One region of the Sporosarcina sp. So3-204 genome, then DNA from elsewhere that is predicted to be linked to it. Evidence: a T-box and tRNA genes for the amino acid it is inferred to sense, from the RefSeq annotation. Region 1 holds a T-box; the other holds one or more tRNA genes.

The links. A T-box is a leader RNA that pairs with one kind of tRNA and senses whether it is charged. The one in region 1 lies ahead of AC3RV6_RS10305 (valine--tRNA ligase), so its partner is inferred to be a tRNA-Val.
Region 2: it has a tRNA-Val gene. The T-box ahead of AC3RV6_RS10305 (valine--tRNA ligase) is inferred to sense a tRNA for this amino acid. The anticodon was not compared.

The regions. Positions count from the first base shown of each region.
Region 1 covers NZ_CM176485.1:2,105,272-2,114,533, forward strand. The annotation lists gene AC3RV6_RS10305 (valine--tRNA ligase) at 6-2,651, opposite strand; T-box leader at 2,722-2,962, opposite strand; gene AC3RV6_RS10310 (hypothetical protein) at 3,030-3,221, shown strand; gene AC3RV6_RS10315 (hypothetical protein) at 3,201-3,827, opposite strand; gene hemL (glutamate-1-semialdehyde 2,1-aminomutase) at 4,031-5,323, opposite strand; gene hemB (porphobilinogen synthase) at 5,324-6,304, opposite strand; gene AC3RV6_RS10330 (uroporphyrinogen-III synthase) at 6,297-7,064, opposite strand; gene hemC (hydroxymethylbilane synthase) at 7,057-7,986, opposite strand; gene ccsA (cytochrome c biogenesis protein CcsA) at 8,014-8,844, opposite strand; gene hemA (glutamyl-tRNA reductase) at 9,096-9,262, opposite strand, start outside.
Region 2 covers NZ_CM176485.1:98,170-107,431, reverse strand. The annotation lists rRNA gene AC3RV6_RS00525 (23S ribosomal RNA) at 1-1,672, opposite strand, end outside; tRNA gene AC3RV6_RS00520 (tRNA-Ala) at 1,905-1,980, opposite strand; tRNA gene AC3RV6_RS00515 (tRNA-Ile) at 1,993-2,069, opposite strand; rRNA gene AC3RV6_RS00510 (16S ribosomal RNA) at 2,377-3,932, opposite strand; tRNA gene AC3RV6_RS00505 (tRNA-Ala) at 4,183-4,255, opposite strand; tRNA gene AC3RV6_RS00500 (tRNA-Pro) at 4,267-4,340, opposite strand; tRNA gene AC3RV6_RS00495 (tRNA-Arg) at 4,362-4,438, opposite strand; tRNA gene AC3RV6_RS00490 (tRNA-Leu) at 4,485-4,573, opposite strand; tRNA gene AC3RV6_RS00485 (tRNA-Gly) at 4,585-4,659, opposite strand; tRNA gene AC3RV6_RS00480 (tRNA-Leu) at 4,668-4,749, opposite strand; tRNA gene AC3RV6_RS00475 (tRNA-Lys) at 4,789-4,861, opposite strand; tRNA gene AC3RV6_RS00470 (tRNA-Thr) at 4,867-4,942, opposite strand; tRNA gene AC3RV6_RS00465 (tRNA-Val) at 4,956-5,031, opposite strand; rRNA gene rrf (5S ribosomal RNA) at 5,102-5,217, opposite strand; rRNA gene AC3RV6_RS00455 (23S ribosomal RNA) at 5,371-8,326, opposite strand; rRNA gene AC3RV6_RS00450 (16S ribosomal RNA) at 8,716-9,262, opposite strand, start outside.

The DNA of each region.
Region 1 (9,262 bases):
TAATATTAAAGTTCTTTTAATTCTTCCATGCGCTTTTCAACTGTTGCATATTTTTCGAGATAGTCTTTTTCTTTCGCACGTTCTTCTTCAACGACTGCTGCAGGTGCATTGGCTACAAATCGTTCATTTGCTAATTTACCTTGAACGAGTTTTACCTCACCTTGCCATTTCTTCAACTCTTTCGTCAGACGCGCTAATTCCTCATCAATATTGAGTAAGCCTTCTAGTGGCAAGAATAATTCTGCCCCTGTAATTACTGCTGACATTGATTTGCCCGGTGCTGTAATACCTTTACCAATCGTAAGCGTTTCGGGGTTACAGAACTTTTCGATATACATGCGATTTGCTTCTAATATTTCTGCAGTAACGTCATCTCTAGTAGAGATATAAAGCGGTACTTCTTTACTCATTGGCGTATTCACTTCTGCACGAATAGTTCTTACAGAACGAATAATATCCATTAAAATTTTCATTTCAGATGCTTTTTCTTTATTAGTAAATGCTGCGTCTACTACTGGCCAAGGCGCGATTGTAATAGATTCCCCTTCATGCGGTAAGTTCTGCCAAATTTCTTCGGTAATGAACGGCATAAATGGATGCATGAGACGCATTGTATTATCCAGCACATAAGCAAGTACTGAACGCGTCATTTTTTTAGCGTCTTCGTCTTCACCGTATAGTGGTAATTTCGCCATTTCGATGTACCAATCACAGAAGTCATCCCAAATAAAGTTATAAAGTGAACGTCCCACTTCACCAAATTCGTATTTATCTGCTTGCTTCGTCACTTGCTCAATTGTTTCATTTAAACGAGTTAAAATCCAAATGTCAGCGACAGATTTCTTTCCAGTCAAATCTATTTCTTCATATGTCATACCGTCCATATTCATCAAAGCAAAACGAGAGGCATTCCATATTTTATTGGCAAAGTTCCAGACAGACTCAACTTTGTCGATTGAGAAACGGATATCTTGTCCAGGAGATGCACCTGTTGATAAGAAATAACGCAGCGCATCAGCACCATATTTCTCGATCACATCCATTGGATCGACACCATTATCGAGTGATTTCGACATTTTCCGACCTTCCGAATCACGAACAAGACCATGAATAAGTACGTCCTCAAATGGGCGTTCACCTGTAAATTCAATTCCTTGAAAAATCATACGTGACACCCAGAAGAAAATAATATCATATCCTGTAATTAAAGCATCTGTTGGGTAATAACGCTTGAATTCCTCGTTTTCTAAATCCGGCCAGCCCATTGTCGAGAACGGCCATAAAGCAGATGAGAACCATGTATCTAAAACGTCTTCATCTTGTTTCCAGTTTTCAGGATCAGCTGGCGCTTCACTACCTACGTAAATTTCACCCGTTTCAATATGGTACCAAGCTGGGATTCTGTGGCCCCACCATAATTGACGAGAAATACACCAATCACGAATGTTTTCCATCCATCTCATATACGTATTCTCGAAACGACTCGGCACAAAGTTTACTTTGCCTTCCCCTTTTTGCAAATCAATCGCTTGATCAGCAAGCGGCTGCATTTTAACGAACCATTGTGTAGATAAATAAGGTTCCACAACTGCACCACTGCGTTCTGAATGACCGACTGAGTGAAGATGATCCTCAATTTTAAATAAAACACCGCTTTCTTGAAGGTCCTTTACAATTTGTTTCCGACAATCAAAGCGATCCATTCCTTCATATTTACCTGCAACTTCGTTCATCGTTCCATCTTCGTTCATGACAAGTATGCGAGGTAAATCATGACGATTTCCGATTTCAAAGTCATTTGGATCATGTGCTGGTGTGATTTTTACAGCACCACTACCAAATTCCATATCAACATAATCGTCTGCAACGATAGGAATTTCACGACCAATTATCGGTAATTTAATCGTTTTACCAATTAAATCTTTATAGCGCTCATCTTTAGGATGAACAGCAACTGCAGTATCCCCAAGCATCGTTTCTGGTCGTGTTGTTGCGATTTCGATACTTCCTGTACCGTCTGCAAGTGGGTAACGCATATGATAGAAAGAACCTTGCACATCTTCATGAATTACCTCAATATCAGAGAGGGCCGTTTTTGTTGCTGGATCCCAGTTAATGATATATTCTCCACGGTAAATAAGCCCTTTATTATATAATTTAACAAATACTTCTTGAACTGCTGTAGATAAACCAGCGTCTAGTGTAAATCTTTCGCGTGAGTAGTCAAGACCGAGTCCAAGTTTACCCCATTGTTCGCGAATATGTGAGGCGTACTCTTCTTTCCAGTTCCAAGTTTCTTCAACAAACTTTTCACGACCTAAATCATAACGGCTTTTACCTTCAGACTTTAATTTCTGTTCAACTCGAGCTTGTGTTGCGATTCCTGCATGATCCATTCCCGGAAGCCAAAGCGCATCATATCCTTGCATTCTCTTCATGCGGGTTAAGATATCTTGTAATGTCGTATCCCAAGCGTGACCAAGATGTAGACGGCCCGTTACGTTTGGAGGCGGAATGACAATTGTATAAGGTTCTTTATCGCTTTCAGGTTGTGCTTCAAAATACTTACCTTTTAACCACCACTCATACCGACCTTCTTCAACAGATTTCGGATCGTACTTAGTCGGCATTGTTAAATTATCTTTTGTCATTATTTTTCCTCCTTCATTATGTAAAAAAGTAATTATTCTCCCTCTTGAACACAAAAAAACTCCTTTCGCCTAAAAGGACGAAGGAGCTGTTCGCGGTACCACCTTTATTCGTGCACAAATAGCGTGCACCTCAAAAATGTTTAACGGCTTCTAACCGGCATTTGCTACTGATATTTCCCTTTTATCAGAAAAACCCATTTCACAAATACTGCTCGCGGGTGACATTCGATGAGTTGTTCACAGGGCCTTTCACCAATGGCACCTTCTCTTTAGAAAACAATTTCATGTACTATCCCATTCTTCGCATCAATATACAATTAGATATAGTATAACGGGATTCAGATCAATTCGTCAAGTATATTAGGAAAGGATGGTGTTATGAGAAAAGGTTATAATCCATATCTGTTGCCGCCATGGCTTAGGAAAATCAGATTTTATTGCAAGAAAATTTGTATACCGATTGCCGTTTTTCAATTAATAAGACTTTTAATCGTCCCAACAACTGGTGACTTTTTACTCTTATGTGTACTCGCTGGCATTTGCTTTTTATTACACAGAGACATCTGCTGACCGAAAAATTTCGGAAGATACACCATCTTCCAGTCCCGCGAGGAAAGATAACACTTCGTCGTCCACATTAAAAGAAGTACTATCTAGCGATGCAACTGCATTCTCAACTTCAATCACTCCCTCAACGATTTGAGCAGATTTAGGTTCAGCTATTTTCTCTTCAATTACAGCTTCAACAATCTCACCTGCTTTTGCATCCTCTTTTATAGCTGTCTGCTGGTAGGAGCACTCAACGTCCCAAACGATTGCAAACGATCCTTGCCCGTCAATTTTACACATTACATTTTCGGATACGACGTTTAGTGGGTCGCTTGCTTCTGCCGGCAAATCAATCGTGAAAGGCACAGCATATTCGAAATAACCCATTTTCTCTTCAATTTCTACATCGTCGATTAAAATTGCATTTTCAATCGTAGCTTCTCTACCATGCTCATTTTCAAGCGCTATATTTGCTGCAATATGATAAATACCATTTAACCGAACCGCTTCCTCCGAACGATTAACGGTGAACATTGGTGTCACATTAACTGTTTCGGATCCAGACGGCATACCTACAAATTTCGGAAAGATAAAGTCTTCTTTCATTTCCCATTGTTTAATTTCCATTTCAATCCCCCTTTTATTCATTCACATAACAGTATATGCAAAAGGCGAATTGCTTAGAAGATAAGAGCAATAAACTCAAATAATTTATGGACCTCAATCTTGTTTACACAAAACTTCGCAATGTAATAAATACTTAGCCGGAAATTAACAAATAAAAAAATGAGTGTTCCAAGGAAAGTTAAACCTTCCTTAGAACACTCATATTACTTTTGTAGTTTTTCAAAAACAGTATAAAATGCTTCAACTGTTTTTGCAATTAACTCTTCCGAGTGTGCAGTAGAAAGGAACATCCCTTCAAACTGTGATGGCGGTAAGAAAATACCTTCTTCTGCCATCAAGCGGTAATAATCAGCAAATAATGTTAAATCTGATGTTTTTGCTTGCTCATAATTAGTTACTTTTTCATTTGTAAAAAAGAAACCAATCATCGAACCCGCACGATTTACAGAATGTGGAATATTATATTTAGTTGCCGCCGCACGGAAGCCTGATTCAAGTTGATCACCAAGTTTTAAAAATTGGTCATAAGATGCCGGCGTCAGTTTTTTCAACGTTTCAATTCCTGCAGTCATTGCAAGTGGATTCCCAGAAAGTGTTCCTGCTTGATAAACTGTACCTGCAGGCGCAATGTTTTCCATGATTTCACGTTTACCACCGTATGCACCAACGGGAAGTCCGCCACCTATTACTTTACCAAGACAAGTAATATCTGGTGTTACCTCGTAATAAGCTTGTGCACAATTGTAGCCAACACGGAAACCAGTCATCACTTCATCAAAAATTAAAAGTGAACCATTTTTCTCAGTTAATTCACGAAGTCCTTCAAGAAAACCAGGCTCTGGAGGAACAACACCCATATTACCAGCAACAGGTTCAACAATAATTGCTGCTATTTTATCTCCGAATTCTTCAATCGCATATTTCACGCTTTTAAGATCATTATAAGCGACAGTGACAGTATTTTTCGCAACTGATTCCGGTACACCAGGACTATCCGGGAGACCAAGTGTCGCAACACCTGAACCTGCTTTAATTAGAAGCGAATCAGCATGACCGTGATAACAACCTTCAAATTTCAAAATAATATCGCGACCAGTATAACCTCTTGCCAGACGAAGCGCACTCATCGTCGCCTCAGTTCCAGACGATACCATACGAATCATTTCAATCGAAGGTACTCTTTCAATAACAAGTTCAGCAAGTTCATTTTCAGCTAAAGTAGGTGTGCCGAAGCTCGTCCCTGTTTCAGCAACACGCTGTATACCAGCGACAACATCTGAATCCGTATGCCCCAAAATCAGAGGACCCCATGATAATACATAATCAATATATTCATTGCCATCTATATCGGTAATAATTGCACCTTTACCACTTTTCATAAAAATAGGATCCATATTCACAGATTTAAATGCACGAACTGGTGAATTAACACCACCCGGCATTAGATTAACGGCTTTATCAAATGCATGTTTCGAGTTCTCATAATTATTCCCCAATTACTTTCCCTCCAACCAGCGCGCTGCGTCTTTTGCATGATATGTCAATATTAAATCTGCACCTGCACGCTTCATACTTGTTAATGTTTCCAGAACAACATCTTGTTCATTAATCCAACCATTTATAGCTGCTGCTTTTACCATGGCATATTCTCCGCTAACGTTATAGGCTACTACAGGTAAAGTAAAGTTGTTTTTCACATCTCGTATTATATCCATATACGATATAGCAGGTTTTACAATTAAGAAATCCGCGCCTTCCATAACATCTGACTCGGCTTCACGAATGGCTTCTAGGCGATTAGCGGGATCCATTTGATATGTTTTTCGGTCACCAGATTGCGGTGAGGAATTTGCAGCATCACGAAATGGTCCATAATATGCAGAAGCATATTTTACAGCATAAGACATAATCGGAATATGTGTAAAACCAGCTGCGTCCAATCCTTGACGAATCGCTACGACAAATCCATCCATCATATTCGAAGGTGCAATAATATCAGCACCTGCTCTAGCTTGGCTAACTGCTGTCTTTGTTAACAATTCAAGCGAAGGATCATTTAGCACTTCGCCGTGTTCTAGTACGCCGCAATGTCCGTGGTCTGTATACTGGCAAAGGCATGTATCAGCAATAACGACAAGGTGTGGATGACGCTCTTTTACAAGTCTTGTAGCGCGTTGGACAATGCCATCATCAGAAAACGCTTCAGAACCGACAGCATCTTTTTCATTAGGTAAACCGAATAAGATAACAGATGGAATACCAAGTGACACTACTTCATCAATTTCTTCACCTAACCGGTCAAGTGAATAATGATACACATTCGGCATAGAATCAATAGGATTCAATACATTGTGTCCTTCTACAACAAAAATCGGATAGATTAAGTCTTCTTTTTGTAATACAGTTTCTCTCACCATTGAACGAAGCGTACTAGTATTTCGTAAACGCCGATTACGACGAAAATTCAATTTATCCATTTGTAACATCCTTTCGACTTGCTAATTTATCCACAAGATCCTTTAGCGTATATGTGCTGGGCTTTACATCAACTGTTGCACCCAATTCAACTAAAGCTCGTTCCGTAATATGACCGATTGCACCAATCGAATAACCAGTCCAACCGATATGTGGTACAACTTCCTCAGCAAATACTTTGACTGCTGAAGGACTTGCAAATAAGACGGACACATTCTTTTCTTTTCTCAATAAACTAATTAAGCTATCCGTATTTTGCAGAGCTTTCTCAGTTGAATAAACTGTCCATGAATCTACATCAAAAGGGAGTTCTTCTGTTATAGTGCCACCCGAAATAGAACCCCGCAGAAATAATAATCGACGCAAATCAAATTCAGTTGGTTTAAATTCCTTCACAAATACATCGGCACTAAATACGGTCGGTATAAACTGAACAGTAAAACCAATTTCTTCAAGCGCGGCAGCTGTTCGTGTACCAATTGCTGCAATATTTGAAGGAATTGATTCAATTGCTACATCATAACGCTCTAATTTAGCTTTGAATGAAGCTACAGCACTTTGACTAGTAAAAATAAGCCAATCATAAGTCGCACAGGCTTCTAGCCGCAGTAAATCTGTTGGCTCTGAAAGTTCAGCTACTGAAATTAAGGGTAAAGAAATAGGTTCACCGCCGTACTCTTTTACAAGTTCAAAAACATCTTGTGACTTTGGTGTACCTGTAAAAACAACTGTTTTTCCGTTTAAAGGATCATTTTCATTCATTCATTTCAGCCATCACTTTCTCAATTACTTCCGCAGCTCCTTCAGCGCGCAATGTTTTCGCAACTTCCTTACCTGCTTCGACTGGGTCTGAACTAATAACTGTCTTTTTAAAGACTTCTTTTGCATCCGGAGAAGCGATATAGCCAGTAAACTTAATAAACTCGCCAACATGAACCGCAAATCCGGCAATCGGAACTTGGCAAGAACCATTCATTTCTGATAAAAATGTACGTTCAGCTTGAACTTCATTCCACGTTTTTTCATCTGAAACTTTAGCAAGTTCTGCAAGTAACTCTGAATCATCTGAACGACATTCAATCGCAAGCGCACCTTGACCTACAGCTGGCACACAGTCTTCTACTGACATATATTCCGTGATTGTATCTTCAGACCAACCGACTCTTTTCATGCCCGCTGCCGCTAATAGAATCGCATCATATTCACCGTCATGTAATTTTTTCAATCTCGTATCGATATTCCCACGAATCCACTTGATTTCTAAATCAGGACGTAGTAGTAACAGCTGTGAACTACGACGTAAACTTGACGTTCCCACAACTGCCCCTTTTGGAAGATCCATAAACTTAATATGCCCATTAGAAATAAACGCATCTCTTGGGTCAACTCTTGGTGGAATACAACCGATGACAAGCCCTTCAGGGATTTCTGCAGGCATATCTTTCATACTATGTACTGCAAAATCAATTTCTTTATTAAAAAGTGCCTGTTGAATTTCTTTTACAAAAAGTCCTTTGCCGCCGACTTTAGATAACATGACATCAAGAATTTTATCACCCTTAGTCACTATTTCCTTAATTTCAAATTCAAAAGGTGCTCCTGATTCCTTAAGTTGTTCAATAAACCATTTTGTCTGTGTCATCGCAAGATTACTTCTTCTTGAACCTACAATAATTTTTCTCAATAGTCCCCCGACCTTTCTTAATAAAATCTAAACCCAAAAATGAAATCCTGACAATTTACTGCCAAGAAAAAAATTAATAATGACAATTAAAAATGCATAAATGTTTACCCATGCCAAATCATTTCCTCTTAGCTTACCACTATGGAGCAAGAACAATACGATGCTATAAATAATTAACAAGAAAAATGAACCGATTATCTTTATATCATAAAAAGGTAACTGTTCTAATTTCACATAAGCCCACTGCATACCAAGCACTAAACTAATGAAAAGAAATGGGATACCTGTTAATAATCCCACCTTTATTCCCATGGTCGCTTGATGAAGGGAAGGTAAGCGACCTGATTGTTTCGACCACTTCTTCTTTTTCAATATCTTATATAGAATTAGGTAGAGCATAGCAAAAACAAACACCATCGTAAATGCAACATAAGATAATATAGCGAAAGTAATGTGAATGAAAAGAAGCTCTGAAATAAGCGCATCACTAACAGCAGATTTTTCAAAATATGCGGGCATAAATGTGTGAATTGTCATTAAAATAAAACCAATAACATTCAAAAAAAATACAACATAGCCAACTTTAGAAAATAAATGCAATAAAATTGATAATGTTATAAGTAACCATGCATAGAAATAGATACCTTCAAACAATGACAATATAGGAAAACGTTTCGTTTCAACAATAAATAACACTAAAAATATCGTTTGTAGCGTGAAAACACTTAATAAAAGCCAAAAAGCACTGCGATGCGCAATTTTATCTTTATTTAAATAATCTATGAAATAGAATACAAGACTGATCGCGTACAAGACGACCATCCACTCATGAAGCCTTGACATGGTAATATCAGTCATAAAACGCCACGCTACCTTTCAAAAATAATAACGCCTTAGCGTAATTTCCTGCTAGATTATTAGTGTATAAAGGACAAACAGAAAGATATTTAAAATCCAATATAGTCAATATTGCATTGCTCTTTATATAAAGCAAAAAGGGTATTTCCGCATCTATATTATATCATATAGATGCGGAAATACCCTTATGATAAAGTCGAACTTCATTCCATATGAAGGTTTAATAAAGCATTCGAGCTTTAACATACATTTTAATAAGCTAAATCTGGATCTACATTATTTTGTCTTTTCTCACGATCAATTATAAGTTTGTGTGAAATATTCGATTGTCTTTCTTTTACTTTTATAGTTTTTTCATCAATTCCAAATATTTGTTGAAATAGCTCAAGTTTTTCTGCAGAATTTGACTCACCTGCTA
Region 2 (9,262 bases), 1.8 Mb from region 1:
CGGGCACCTCCCGCCTCGTTAGAGGCTTTTCTTGGCAGTGTGAAATCAGGGACTCCAGGGAATAATTCCCCTCGCCATCACAGCTCAATGTTATAGAAATGGGATTTGCCTCATTTCACACCTCACTGCTTAGACGCGCATAACCAACAGCGCGCTCACCCTATCCTACTGCGTCCCCCCATTACTCAAACGGCGGGGAGGTGGTACAGGAATATCAACCTGTTATCCATCGTCTACGCCTTTCGGCCTCAACTTAGGTCCCGACTAACCCTGAGCGGACGAGCCTTCCTCAGGAAACCTTGGGCATTCGGTGGAAGGGATTCTCACCCTTCTTTCGCTACTCATACCGGCATTCTCACTTCTAGGCGCTCCACTAGTCCTTACGGTCTAACTTCGACGCCCCTAGAACGCTCTCCTACCACTCACATCTAAGATGTAAGTCCACAGTTTCGGTGCTCTGTTTAGCCCCGATACATTTTCGGCGCAGCGCCACTCGACCAGTGAGCTATTACGCACTCTTTAAATGGTGGCTGCTTCTAAGCCAACATCCTGGTTGTCTGGGCAACGCCACATCCTTTTCCACTTAACAGAGACTTGGGGACCTTAACTGGTGGTCTGGGTTGTTTCCCTCTCGACTATGAATCTTATCACCCACAGTCTGACTCCCAAACATAAATCATCGGCATTCGGAGTTTGTCTGAATTCGGTAACCCGGGATGGGCCCCTAGTCCAAACAGTGCTCTACCTCCGAGATTCTAAAGTTTGAGGCTAGCCCTAAAGCTATTTCGGAGAGAACCAGCTATCTCCAGGTTCGATTGGAATTTCACCGCTACCCACACCTCATCCCCGCATTTTTCAACATACGTGGGTTCGGGCCTCCAGTAAGTATTACCTTACCTTCACCCTGGACATGGGTAGATCACCTGGTTTCGGGTCTACGACCTCATACTAATTCGCCCTATTAAGACTCGCTTTCGCTGCGGCTCCGCATTCTCTGCTTAACCTTGCATGAAATCAGTAACTCGCCGGTTCATTCTACAAAAGGCACGCCATCACCCGTGACTCTCCCGAAGGAAAGTCAACAAGGGCTCTGACTACTTGTAGGCACACGGTTTCAGGATCTATTTCACTCCCCTTCCGGGGTGCTTTTCACCTTTCCCTCACGGTACTGGTTCACTATCGGTCACTAGGAAGTATTTAGCCTTGGGAGATGGTCCTCCCGGATTCCGACGGAATTTCACGTGTTCCGCCGTACTCAGGATACATGCTGGAGAGAATGAACTTTCGACTACGGGGCTATTACCCGCTACGGCGGACCTTTCCAGGTCGCTTCGCCTAATCCATTCCTTTGTAACTCCGTATAGCATGTCCTACAACCCCAGGAAGCAAGCTTCCTGGTTTGGGCTGTTCCCTTTTCGCTCGCCGCTACTCAGGGAATCGATTTTTCTTTCTCTTCCTCCGGGTACTTAGATGTTTCAGTTCTCCGGGTTTGTCTCGATTACGCTATGTATTCACGTAAACGTACTACTCCATTACGAGCAGTGGGTTTCCCCATTCGGAAATCTTCGGATCAAAGCTCACTTACAGCTCCCCGAAGCATATCGGTGTTAGTGCCGTCCTTCATAGACTCCTAGTGCCAAGGCATCCACCGTGCGCCCTTTCTAACTTAACCAAAAAATAGGTCTTAACGTCGCATTGCGTCGCTAATTCTTATCTTTTAAATAAACGTAATCTTACAGCGATGTAAAAATCTACGTTTCGTAAAAAGGTCGTTCTTTAAAATAAACAAAAACATGTTTATCATAGATAAACGAAGTTCTGTTTATCTTGGTTGATTCTTGATTTGTTTCAATTATTGTTTTATCCAGTTTTCAAAGAACAAAAATACCCCAAGTGGAGTAAGTTGGTGGAGCCTAGCGGGATCGAACCGCTGACCTCCTGCGTGCAAGGCAGGCGCTCTCCCAGCTGAGCTAAGGCCCCGAAAGAAATTAATGGTGGGCCTAAATGGACTCGAACCATCGACCTCACGCTTATCAGGCGTGCGCTCTAACCAGCTGAGCTATAGGCCCCTTCAAATAATTATGTGCAAGATTTGAATTATTATTAGTAACCACAAAGTTCAAAACAGGTGTAGCTTATTTGTTAAGATATCGTATACGCTAAGCGTATTCCGGCAGTACATTTCCGATTGAACCCTCGAAAATTGCCTCAATATCAAAACGCTGTTTTGATTAGTATTTATGGACGATTAGTTAAGCAAAAAACGCTTAATTAATCTTTAATAAACCTTCAAAACTGAACGCAAAACGTCGATTTTCCGTATGCCTAGCTTTCATACACCAAAGGTGTAATCCGACTATGGACATATATCCTTAGAAAGGAGGTGATCCAGCCGCACCTTCCGATACGGCTACCTTGTTACGACTTCACCCCAATCATCTGTCCCACCTTCGGCGGCTGGCTCCCCTAAGGGTTACCTCACCGACTTCGGGTGTTACAAACTCTCGTGGTGTGACGGGCGGTGTGTACAAGACCCGGGAACGTATTCACCGTGGCATGCTGATCCACGATTACTAGCGATTCCGGCTTCATGCAGGCGAGTTGCAGCCTGCAATCCGAACTGTGAACGGTTTTATGGGATTAGCTCCCCCTCGCGGGTTGGCGACCCTCTGTACCGTCCATTGTAGCACGTGTGTAGCCCAGGTCATAAGGGGCATGATGATTTGACGTCATCCCCACCTTCCTCCGGTTTATCACCGGCAGTCACCTTAGAGTGCCCAACTTAATGATGGCAACTAAGATCAAGGGTTGCGCTCGTTGCGGGACTTAACCCAACATCTCACGACACGAGCTGACGACAACCATGCACCACCTGTCACCACTGTCCCCGAAGGGAAAAGTATATCTCTATACCGGGCAGTGGGATGTCAAGACCTGGTAAGGTTCTTCGCGTAGCTTCGAATTAAACCACATGCTCCACCGCTTGTGCGGGTCCCCGTCAATTCCTTTGAGTTTCAGCCTTGCGGCCGTACTCCCCAGGCGGAGTGCTTAATGCGTTAGCTGCAGCACTAAGGGGCGGAAACCCCCTAACACTTAGCACTCATCGTTTACGGCGTGGACTACCAGGGTATCTAATCCTGTTTGCTCCCCACGCTTTCGCGCCTCAGCGTCAGTTACAGACCAGAAAGCCGCCTTCGCCACTGGTGTTCCTCCACATCTCTACGCATTTCACCGCTACACGTGGAATTCCGCTTTCCTCTTCTGTACTCAAGCCTATCAGTTTCCAATGACCTTCCCCGGTTGAGCCGGGGGCTTTCACATCAGACTTAACAGGCCGCCTGCGCGCGCTTTACGCCCAATAATTCCGGACAACGCTTGCCACCTACGTATTACCGCGGCTGCTGGCACGTAGTTAGCCGTGGCTTTCTAATAAGGTACCGTCAAGGTACGGGCAGTTACTCCCGTACGTGTTCTTCCCTTACAACAGAGCTTTACGATCCGAAAACCTTCTTCGCTCACGCGGCATTGCTCCATCAGACTTTCGTCCATTGTGGAAGATTCCCTACTGCTGCCTCCCGTAGGAGTCTGGGCCGTGTCTCAGTCCCAGTGTGGCCGATCACCCTCTCAGGTCGGCTACGCATCGTTGCCTTGGTAGGCCATTACCCCACCAACTAGCTAATGCGCCGCGGGCCCATCCTGCAGTGACAGCCGAAACCGTCTTTCAGAGTTCGTCCATGCGGACGAACTGATTATTCGGTATTAGCCCCGGTTTCCCGGAGTTATCCCCATCTGCAGGGCAGGTTGCCCACGTGTTACTCACCCATCCGCCGCTAACAAAATTTGAAGCAAGCTCCAAATTTCGTTCGCTCGACTTGCATGTATTAGGCATGCCGCCAGCGTTCGTCCTGAGCCAGGATCAAACTCTCCATAATAGTTGACTTCCAATACACTTCGCATAGCGTTATGCACCAAAGGCCAACAACATAAAGAAAATGAAAGCTCATTTCTTTTTGCTGGCATTAATAGTTGTAGCGTTAACTACTTCTATTGAATGACAATTTTGTTTCATATAGAAACGTTTATACTCAAGTGCGCCGAAGCGTCCTGAGTTGTTAATCATATCGTGTAAACACGAATGACTTATATCGACGTTTTGCTGTTCAGTTTTCAAGGTTCATAAGGTGGAGCCTAGCGGGATCGAACCGCTGACCTCCTGCGTGCAAGGCAGGCGCTCTCCCAGCTGAGCTAAGGCCCCATATTTAAAGATCGGGAAGACAGGATTCGAACCTGCGACCCCTTGGTCCCAAACCAAGTGCTCTACCAAGCTGAGCTACTTCCCGATTATAAGACAAATAAAATTATGGCGCGCCCGGCAGAAGTCGAATCCACAACCTTCTGATCCGTAGTCAGACGCTCTATCCAATTGAGCTACGGGCGCATATAAAAAACGGTATAAAACGGAATATAAAAAACTCTATAAAAAATGGTGCCGAGAACCGGAATCGAACCGGTACGGTAGTTACCCACCGCAGGATTTTAAGTCCTGTGCGTCTGCCAGTTCCGCCACCCCGGCAAATAAATATATGGAGCGGAAGACGGGATTCGAACCCGCGACCCCGACCTTGGCAAGGTCGTATTCTACCACTGAACTACTTCCGCAATAAAAGTGCGGGTGAAGGGAGTCGAACCCCCACGCCCGAAGGCACTAGATCCTAAGTCTAGCGTGTCTGCCAGTTCCACCACACCCGCATAATGTATTTATGACGAATACTATAAGTCATAAAATAGTGTGCCATGTAGGATTCGAACCTACGACCCTCTGATTAAAAGTCAGATGCTCTACCAACTGAGCTAATGGCACAAAAGTGGTGCCGGAGAAAGGACTTGAACCCTCAACCTACTGATTACAAGTCAGTTGCTCTACCAGTTGAGCTACTCCGGCGTCGATTAAATAATGGTGGAGGATGACGGGCTCGAACCGCCGACCCCCTGCTTGTAAGGCAGGTGCTCTCCCAGCTGAGCTAATCCTCCTGGGTATAATTTAGATGTTATAAGCTACTGAATCATTTTAAGTCCTATTGCTATGTAATAAATATTACAAGCATGGCAACGTCCTACTCTTGCAGGGGGAAACCCCCAACTACCATCGGCGCTGAAGAGCTTAACTACCGTGTTCGAGATGGGAACGGGTGTGACCTCTTCGCTATCGCCACCATACTTATAAAGTCTTTTAAGGACATTATTCATTATATCATTTTTAATGCAAATTGCAAGCATTATTTTGAAAGAAATTAATTGTTCTTTCAAAACTGAATAAAACAGATAATCTTCACAAATCAGGGGAATCAGCCCACTTACTTCTTACGTTATTTGGTTAAGTCCTCGATCAATTAGTATCCGTCAGCTACATACGTCGCCGTACTTACACCCCGGACCTATCAACCTCATCATCTCTGAGGGATCTTACTTACTTGCGTAATGGGAAATCTCATCTCGAGGGGGGCTTCATGCTTAGATGCTTTCAGCATTTATCCCGTCCACACGTAGCTACCCAGCTATGCCTTTGGCAAGACAACTGGTACACCAGCGGTGTGTCCATCCCGGTCCTCTCGTACTAAGGACAGCTCCTCTCAAATTTCCTGCGCCCGCGACGGATAGGGACCGAACTGTCTCACGACGTTCTGAACCCAGCTCGCGTACCGCTTTAATGGGCGAACAGCCCAACCCTTGGGACCGACTACAGCCCCAGGATGCGATGAGCCGACATCGAGGTGCCAAACCTCCCCGTCGATGTGGACTCTTGGGGGAGATAAGCCTGTTATCCCCGGGGTAGCTTTTATCCGTTGAGCGATGGCCCTTCCATGCGGAACCACCGGATCACTAAGCCCGTCTTTCGACCCTGCTCGACTTGTAGGTCTCGCAGTTAAGCTCCCTTATGCCTTTGCACTCTGCGAATGATGTCCAACCATTCTGAGGGAACCTTTGGGCGCCTCCGTTACTCTTTAGGAGGCGACCGCCCCAGTCAAACTGTCCACCTGACACTGTCTCCTGCCCCGATAAGGGGCATGGGTTAGAAGTCCAATACAATCAGGGTAGTATCCCACCAACGCCTCCTCCGAAGCTAGCGCTCCGGATTCTAAGGCTCCTACCTATCCTGTACAGATTGCATCAGAATTCAATATCAGGTTACAGTAAAGCTCCACGGGGTCTTTCCGTCCTGTCGCGGGTAACCTGCATCTTCACAGGTACTATAATTTCACCGAGTCTCTCGTTGAGACAGTGCCCAGATCGTTACGCCTTTCGTGCGGGTCGGAACTTACCCGACAAGGAATTTCGCTACCTTAGGACCGTTATAGTTACGGCCGCCGTTTACTGGGGCTTCGGTTCAAAGCTTCGCTTGCGCTAACCTCTTCCCTTAACCTTCCAGCACCGGGCAGGCGTCAGCCCCTATACATCACCTTGCGGTTTTGCAGAGACCTGTGTTTTTGCTAAACAGTCGCCTGGGCCTATTCACTGCGGCTCTCTCGGGCTTTAACACCCTACCAGAGCACCCCTTCTCCCGAAGTTACGGGGTCATTTTGCCGAGTTCCTTAACGAGAGTTCTCTCGATCACCTTAGGATTCTCTCCTCGCCTACCTGTGTCGGTTTGCGGTACGGGCACCTCCCGCCTCGTTAGAGGCTTTTCTTGGCAGTGTGAAATCAGGGACTCCAGGGAATAATTCCCCTCGCCATCACAGCTCAATGTTATAGAAATGGGATTTGCCTCATTTCACACCTCACTGCTTAGACGCGCATAACCAACAGCGCGCTCACCCTATCCTACTGCGTCCCCCCATTACTCAAACGGCGGGGAGGTGGTACAGGAATATCAACCTGTTATCCATCGTCTACGCCTTTCGGCCTCAACTTAGGTCCCGACTAACCCTGAGCGGACGAGCCTTCCTCAGGAAACCTTGGGCATTCGGTGGAAGGGATTCTCACCCTTCTTTCGCTACTCATACCGGCATTCTCACTTCTAGGCGCTCCACTAGTCCTTACGGTCTAACTTCGACGCCCCTAGAACGCTCTCCTACCACTCACATCTAAGATGTAAGTCCACAGTTTCGGTGCTCTGTTTAGCCCCGATACATTTTCGGCGCAGCGCCACTCGACCAGTGAGCTATTACGCACTCTTTAAATGGTGGCTGCTTCTAAGCCAACATCCTGGTTGTCTGGGCAACGCCACATCCTTTTCCACTTAACAGAGACTTGGGGACCTTAACTGGTGGTCTGGGTTGTTTCCCTCTCGACTATGAATCTTATCACCCACAGTCTGACTCCCAAACATAAATCATCGGCATTCGGAGTTTGTCTGAATTCGGTAACCCGGGATGGGCCCCTAGTCCAAACAGTGCTCTACCTCCGAGATTCTAAAGTTTGAGGCTAGCCCTAAAGCTATTTCGGAGAGAACCAGCTATCTCCAGGTTCGATTGGAATTTCACCGCTACCCACACCTCATCCCCGCATTTTTCAACATACGTGGGTTCGGGCCTCCAGTAAGTATTACCTTACCTTCACCCTGGACATGGGTAGATCACCTGGTTTCGGGTCTACGACCTCATACTAATTCGCCCTATTAAGACTCGCTTTCGCTGCGGCTCCGCATTCTCTGCTTAACCTTGCATGAAATCAGTAACTCGCCGGTTCATTCTACAAAAGGCACGCCATCACCCGTGACTCTCCCGAAGGAAAGTCAACAAGGGCTCTGACTACTTGTAGGCACACGGTTTCAGGATCTATTTCACTCCCCTTCCGGGGTGCTTTTCACCTTTCCCTCACGGTACTGGTTCACTATCGGTCACTAGGAAGTATTTAGCCTTGGGAGATGGTCCTCCCGGATTCCGACGGAATTTCACGTGTTCCGCCGTACTCAGGATACATGCTGGAGAGAATGAACTTTCGACTACGGGGCTATTACCCGCTACGGCGGACCTTTCCAGGTCGCTTCGCCTAATCCATTCCTTTGTAACTCCGTATAGCATGTCCTACAACCCCAGGAAGCAAGCTTCCTGGTTTGGGCTGTTCCCTTTTCGCTCGCCGCTACTCAGGGAATCGATTTTTCTTTCTCTTCCTCCGGGTACTTAGATGTTTCAGTTCTCCGGGTTTGTCTCGATTACGCTATGTATTCACGTAAACGTACTACTCCATTACGAGCAGTGGGTTTCCCCATTCGGAAATCTTCGGATCAAAGCTCACTTACAGCTCCCCGAAGCATATCGGTGTTAGTGCCGTCCTTCATAGACTCCTAGTGCCAAGGCATCCACCGTGCGCCCTTTCTAACTTAACCAAAAAATAGGTCTTAACGTCGCATTGCGTCGCTAATTCTTATCTTTTAAATAAACGTGATCTTACAGCGATGTAAAAATCTACGTTTCGTAAAAAGGTCGTTCTTTAAAATAAACAAAGTTCTGTTTATCATAGATAAACGAAGTTCTGTTTATCTTGGTTGATTCTTGATTTGTTTCAATTATTGTTTTATCCAGTTTTCAAAGAACAAGTTTTGAATTATTATTAGTATCCATAAAGACACAAAAAAATGGTTTTATGGCCGATTAATTAAGCGAAGCTTAATTAATCTTTAATAAACCTTCAAAACTGAACGCAAAACGTCGATTTTCCGTATGCCTAGCTTTCATACACCAAAGGTGTAATCCAACTATGGACATATATCCTTAGAAAGGAGGTGATCCAGCCGCACCTTCCGATACGGCTACCTTGTTACGACTTCACCCCAATCATCTGTCCCACCTTCGGCGGCTGGCTCCCCTAAGGGTTACCTCACCGACTTCGGGTGTTACAAACTCTCGTGGTGTGACGGGCGGTGTGTACAAGACCCGGGAACGTATTCACCGTGGCATGCTGATCCACGATTACTAGCGATTCCGGCTTCATGCAGGCGAGTTGCAGCCTGCAATCCGAACTGTGAACGGTTTTATGGGATTAGCTCCCCCTCGCGGGTTGGCGACCCTCTGTACCGTCCATTGTAGCACGTGTGTAGCCCAGGTCATAAGGGGCATGATGATTTGACGTCATCCCCACCTTCCTCCGGTTTATCACCGGCAGTCACCTTAGAGTGCCCAACTTAATGATGGCAACTAAGATCAAGGGTTGCGCTCGTTGCGGGACTTAACCCAACATCTCACGACACGAGCTGACGACAACCATGCACCACCTGTCACCACTGTCCCCGAAGGGAAAAGTATATCTCTATACCGGGCAGTGG